One region of the Candidatus Pelagibacter sp. HIMB1485 genome, then DNA from elsewhere that is predicted to be linked to it. Evidence: riboswitches for the same ligand, from Rfam matches in the RefSeq annotation. Region 1 holds a riboswitch; the other holds the start of a gene.
What was found. Region 1 has a riboswitch for glycine ahead of ACTTA4_RS02040 (malate synthase G). Riboswitches for the same ligand answer to the same signal wherever they lie in the genome.

Region 1 (3,427 bases):
TTTTCATATGCTGTAATCCATTTTGAAGTTTTCATGTCACCTTTTTTAATCATCGGACCAGCTTCCATAGAGGTGTGCATTTCATCACCAGTTCTGTCTAGAAAACCTGTATTTATAAAGAAAACTCTATTTTTTAACGATCTAATGCACTCTTTTAAATTAGCTGAAGTTCTTCTTTCTTCATCCATTATTCCAATCTTGCAGGTATATTTTGGCAAACCTAAAACTTCTTCAACTTTTGAGAAAAGCAAATCAGTAAATGCAGTTTCATCTGGTCCATGCATTTTTGGTTTAACGATATAAATAGAACCAGTTCTTGAATTAGTTTTTTTCTTAATATCATGAAGGGCTGCAGCTGTAGTAATGAATGCATCCATTATTCCTTCTGGAACTTCACTACCATCTTTTAAAATTATTGATGGATTAGTCATTAAGTGACCAACATTTCTAACTAGCAGCAAACTTCTTCCATGAAGCTTTAAACCTTTTCCATCTTTTGAAATATAGCTTCTATTAGGATTAAGTTTTCTTTCATATAATTTTCCTTCTTTTTCAAATTTTGATTTTAGATCACCTTTCATCAGACCTAGCCAATTTCTATAACAAACAATTTTATCTTCTGCATCTACAGCAGCTACACTATCTTCGTTATCACATATAGTTGACACCGCAGATTCTAAAATTATGTCACTAATCCCAGCATGATCTTGTTGAGCTGCAAAAGCTCTTGAGTCTTTTAAAATTTCTATATGTAAATTGTTATTTTTTAAAATTATAGCAGACGGGTTGTCAGCTTCACCCCTATGGCCAATAAACTTATTCTCATCTAACAAATCATAAATATCAGCACCTTTTAAAGCTTTAAATTTTCCATACTTAACCGCAAAACTTGTAATTTTTTGCCAACTCAATCCTGCTAATGGAAAATATTTATCTAAAAAATCTCTTCCATATTTTATTACCATCTCACCTCTTAATGGGTCGTATCTTTCAGATACACTATCTTCTGATTGTTCAATTACATCTGTTCCATACAGACTATCGTACAAGCTCATCCATCTAGCATTAGCAGCATTTAATGCATATCTCGCATTCATTACTGGTACAACAAGTTGAGGTCCAGCAATACTTGTTATTTCCTCATCAACATTTTGAGTTGATATTTCAAAATCGTCACCTTCTTCTTTCAAATAACCAATTTCTGTTAAAAATTTTTTATATTCTGACAAATTAAATTCATTTCCCTTATTTTTTATATGCCAATTGTCTATTTGTTTTTGTAAGTCTTCTCTAAATTTTATTAATTCTTTATTTTTAGGTGCTAATTCATTGACTGTTTTCTCGAACCCTAACCAAAAATTATCAACAGATAGATCTGTTTCTTTTAATAGCTCGTCGCTAATAAATTGAGAAAGTTTTTCAGATACTTTTAAAGTATTTATATTTATATATTTTTCTTGCATATCACCTAAATTACCCCATCTGTATTTTTGCCTGAGAGTTTTGCTCCTTCGGCGGAATTAATTCTCTTTCCAGAGTGTTATGCAACTATCGGTCCTTTTTACCTGAGAGTTTCCGGGGTGGTTGCTCCTTCGGTGCTAAATCTATTAGTCTCTCCCGACAGCAAAATATGTATCTTCTTCTAGAAAAGAGTCAATTAATAACAATTACACTTTAAATTAAATATCATTTTATTGCCTTTTTTATGAATTAACCATCCGCTATAACCATATTATGAAAAATTATCTTAATTTTGAAACTGAGATTAAAGATTTAGAGACAGAATTGGAAAAATTAAAAGATCCCTATAATCAAGAGGGATTGTCAGAAGTAGATACGCAAAAAATTTCAAAAACACAAGTTGAGTTAGATCAAAAATTAAATGATATATATTCAAACCTAGATCCATGGCAAACCACCATGGTTGCAAGACATGAAGACAGACCAAAGTCTAAATTTTTCATAGATAATTTATTCGAAGATTTTATTTCTCTATCTGGAGACCGTTATTATGGCGAAGATAAATCTGTACTTACAGGTTTTGCAAAATTCAATGGTTATTCGGTTTTGGTTATTGGCCAAGAAAAGGGTGATGATTTAGATAGTAGAATCGAAAGAAATTTTGGGATGATGCGACCTGAGGGTTATAGAAAAACTATTCGATTAATGAATTTAGCAAATAAATTTAAAATTCCAATTATCTCTTTTATAGATACGCCAGGCGCTTATCCTGGTGTAGGTGCAGAGGAAAGAGGTCAAGCTGAGGCAATAGCAAAATCAATTGAATGTTGCATGGAACTTAAGGTGCCAACTATTGCAATAATTATAGGTGAAGGTGGCTCAGGTGGTGCGATTGCATTAGCATCGTCTAACAAAGTTATCATGCTAGAAAATGCTATTTATTCAGTTATATCTCCTGAAGGCTGTGCAACTATATTGTGGAGAGATCCAAAAAAAATGCTTGATGCAGCAAAAGCAATGAAGCTTTCTGCAAAAGATTTATTTAAATTAAAAGTTATTGATGAAATAATCCCAGAACCTTTAGGTGGTGCTCACAGGGATAGAGACCTGATATTAGACAATGTTAGAAAATCTATTTCTAAAAATTTAGATCAATATAAAGAAATGACGTCAGAAGATATAACGAATGAAAGAAAAAATAAATTTTTAAAAATTGGAAGAAATGATGGTTTTATGAACAATGTAGAAGATTTAAGCAATTTGATTATTAAGAAAAATAATTTTGATAATATTTTCAAATCAAAAAAATTATTATTTGGTATTGGTGCAGGTTTATTATTTTTAGTTTCCTTATTTTTTCTTTTTTAAGAATTACAAAGCTCCATGGCAATGTTTAAACTTCTTGCCTGATCCACAGAAGCAAGGTTCATTTCTTCCCATTTTTTTGGTTTGTGGTTTTGGATTTACTCTTTCCTCATTGGAAGGTCTTTCTTCTGTTATAACTTTTAAATTCATTAAAATTGTAACGTAGTCTAACTTTAGTTTTTCTAATAAATTTGAAAATAAATCAAAAGCTTCTTTTTTATATTCAACTAAAGGATCTCTTTGACCGTAAGATCTTAATCCAATTACTTGTCTAAGTTGTTCTAAATATTGTATATGTGATTTCCAATTCAAATCTATTGTTTGCAAAAATATTCTTTTTTCAATTTCTTTGGCATGCTGCTCGTTTAGAACTTTAATTCTTTCATTACGTGTCTCATTAAATTTTGAAGATATTTGCTCTTTTAGTTCATTATCTTTTGCAGAAATCAAACTTTCAAGTTCAGTATCATTAAAACTTTTCCCAACAATTTGCCTAACTTTGTTGTTAAATTCATTACTTTTTGGATTAGATAAATTTTGAATTTTTAATTTTATCAAATCTTCTGATATTTCTTTTAAAAATTCGTCGGAATAATCGAAA
Region 2 (3,427 bases), on a different contig from region 1:
GCCAAATTTAATAAATCCTGGCGATATAGTAGTTTTTAAACAAATAAATCTTGAAAAATATAATAGCTACAATGACAAATAATTTTGAAATTATAAGAGCTGGAGTAAATACAACCTTTCAGGACCAAGGAAGAAATAATTTATATCATATAGGAATTCCATTTAGCGGAGCAATGGATAATAGAAATTATAGTTTAGCTAACAAGCTGGTAGGTAATAAATTAAATTCTCCAATTATAGAATTTGCATACCAAGGACCACATATAAAATATTTAGGAGAAAAAATTAATATAGCAGTTACAGGTGATATTGTTTTTAAAATTATTAAAAATGGCACAGAAATTGATGGTAATTGTTATGAGAGTTATCAAATTGAAAGTGGAGATGAGATTAATCTAATCTCAACAAATAAATCAGTTTATGGATATTTAGCATTTGGTGGAGAATTAGATTTAAAATTTCAATGGAATAGTTGTTCGATAAATACCAAGGCAAATATTGGATCAAATAATGGAAAAAAATTAGAGAACGGTCAAAAAGTAAATATCTTAAATATTAATTCAGACCAAAGTAAAAAAAAGACTAATTATATAAATTCTAAAGTTGAAAATATTAGAGTAATAAAAGGACCAAACTTTGATTATTTTTCTGAGGAAGGAAAAAAGATATTTTTTGAAAAAGAATTTTCTGTATCAAAACTTTCAGACAGAATGGGAATGAGGTTAGAAGGTCCAAAAATTGAAAATATTGTAAATACCAATATTAAATCAGAAGGTTTGTTAAAAGGGGTCATTCAGGTACCAGCAGATGGAAACCCAATTATCATGCTTTCAGACCACGGAACCATAGGAGGGTATCCAAAAATTGGTGTAGTAGCTAGTGTTGATTATGATCGTTTAGTACAAATATCACCTGGCTCAAAAATCAAATTTAAAGAGATAAATTTATCTAATGCTGAAACTTTGTTTAAATTATATGAGATGGACACTCTGAACTTACTTAATCAAATATAATGAATATTATTAGAAAACTTCCTGGACCCTTCTTAGTATTTCTAGGTGCATGTAGTCTTAGTTTTGGAGGTTTGATTGTTAAGTCATTTGAAGGAGCAACTCTTTGGCAAATATTATTTTGGAGAACAGTATTCTTCCTAATTGTTATTAGCTTGTATTTAACTTTAACTTATAAGAAACAAGTATTTAGATCCTTTTATAATTTAGGATTTCCTGGTTTCTTTGGTGGATTTATTTTATCACTTGGTTTTAGTGGTTATGTGTTCGCGATGTATAACACAACAGTTGCTAATGCTAATTTTATTATTCAAACACAAACAATTTTTTTAGCAATATTTGGTTACTTTTTTTTAAAAGAAAAAATTTCAACAATTACTCTTACTTCAATAATTCTTGCAATTTCAGGAATACTTTTAATGGTTGGAAGTTCTTTATCTCCAGGTCAAATGTCTGGAAATATTGCAGCTTTCATAATGCCAATATCCTTTGCTACATTAATTTTGGTAGTAAGAAAATATCCAACTGTTGATATGGTTCCTGCTCAATTTGTTGCAGGTGTTTTTGCGTTGTTAATAGGTTTCCTAATGTCAGAAAAAATAATGATATCTCCTAATGATATTTTTTTAGGATTTTTAGCTGGGTTTTTACAATTAGGATTAGGTTTTATATTTATTACTATTGGTGCTCAACGAACGCCATCAGCAATGGTTGGAATCATAATGCTAACAGAAGCTGTACTAGGTCCTTTATGGGCATGGATGTTTATAAATGAACAACCACCTTTCATTGTTATAATTGGAGGATCAATAGTTATTTTTGCAGTTTTACTTCAATTTTACAATTTATATACCTCAGAAAAAAAAGCGATCTAATAACATTTGACATTAAACCGTATTTATTAGAATATTTGTTAACGGGAGAGATCACAAACTTTGTGACACCGAAGGAGCAACCGCCCAGGAAACTCTCAGGTAAAAGGACCGTATTATATTAACTCTGGAAAGAGATTGAGTTCTCGCCGAAGGAGTAAAACTCTCAGGCAAAAATACAGATGGGTACGACAGAGTTAGTATGGGAAAAAAAACATCTTTAAACAAACTTCATCAAGATAACCAAGCTAAATTTGTGGAATTTGCTGGATATGAAATGCCCATACAATACAGTAAAGGGATTGTTGAAGAGCATAAATTCACAAGATCAAATGCAGGTATTTTTGATGTGTCTCATATGGGTCAATTATTTATTCATGGTGGAGAGGACTTAACTGCTGATCTTGAAAAAATTTTTCCACTTGATTTAAAAAATTTGAAACAAAACTGTTCTAAATATAGTTTTTTAATGAACGATAGTGCTGGAATTCATGATGATTTGATAATCACTAAAATTGAAAAAGGATATTTAATTATTTTAAACGCAGCATGCAAAGATAATGATTTTAAAATTTTATCAAATTTACTAAAAAACAAATATGAAATGGTTCTTGATGATCAACGATCATTAATTGCAATTCAAGGTCCAAAGTCAGTTGAGATTTTAAATGACATAATAGAAGGTGTTGAAAAACTTAATTTTATGACAGGGAACTGGTTTGATTATAAAGATCAAAAAGCTTTTGTTACAAGGTCTGGTTATACTGGAGAGGATGGTTTTGAAGTATCTATTAATAACGATTTAGCTGAAGGATTTACTCAGAATTTGATGGAAAAAGGAGCACAACTTATAGGACTTGGGGCAAGAGATACCTTGAGATTAGAGGCTGGATTGTGCTTATATGGACATGAACTTGATACTGAAAAAACACCAATTGAAGCAAACTTAAAGTGGGCGATTTCTAAAGAGAGAGTTTCAAATGGTGGATTTGTTGGTTCTGATAAAATTATGAAAGAAATACAAGAAGGTACCTCTAAAATTAGAATTGGGATTAAGCCAGAAGGAAGATTGATTGCTAGAGAAAAAACTAAAATCTTTGATGAGTCAGAAAAACTTATTGGCGAGGTTACCAGTGGAACTTTTGGTCCGAGTGTAAATGGCCCAATAGCAATGGGCTACATTGATAAAGAGTTTTCTAAAGTCGATACAAAAATTTTACTTGAAGTAAGAGGAAAAAAACATCCTGCAAGTGTTTGTGGGTTACCATTTTATAAAAAAAGTTACGTGAAAGGAGCAAACAAATGAGTGAAGTTAAATTTTCAAAAGAGCACGAGTGGATTACAGTGGAAGGCGATGTTGCTACCATTGGAATTACAAAACATGCAACAGAAATGTTAGGAGATATTGTTTTTGCTGAGTTACCTGAAAAAGGTTCAAGCGTTGAAAAAGACGGAACAGCAGGAGTTGTTGAGTCAACTAAAGCTGCAAGTGATGTTTATACTCCAGTAAGTGGTGAAGTAGTAGATACCAACCAAGCCATAGTA

Region 2: linked by a shared signal. The riboswitch ahead of gcvT (glycine cleavage system aminomethyltransferase GcvT) and the one ahead of ACTTA4_RS02040 (malate synthase G) in region 1 are both predicted to bind glycine.

Annotation. Positions count from the first base shown of each region.
Region 1 covers NZ_JBNAIN010000001.1:382,767-386,193, forward strand. The annotation lists gene ACTTA4_RS02040 (malate synthase G) at 1-1,463, opposite strand, end outside; glycine riboswitch at 1,543-1,630, opposite strand; gene ACTTA4_RS02045 (acetyl-CoA carboxylase carboxyltransferase subunit alpha) at 1,735-2,829, shown strand; gene secA (preprotein translocase subunit SecA) at 2,833-3,427, opposite strand, start outside.
Region 2 covers NZ_JBNAIN010000002.1:603,680-607,106, forward strand. The annotation lists gene ACTTA4_RS05590 (allophanate hydrolase subunit 1) at 1-82, shown strand, start outside; gene ACTTA4_RS05595 (biotin-dependent carboxyltransferase family protein) at 72-1,013, shown strand; gene ACTTA4_RS05600 (DMT family transporter) at 1,013-1,885, shown strand; glycine riboswitch at 1,917-2,006, shown strand; gene gcvT (glycine cleavage system aminomethyltransferase GcvT) at 2,085-3,188, shown strand; gene gcvH (glycine cleavage system protein GcvH) at 3,185-3,427, shown strand, end outside.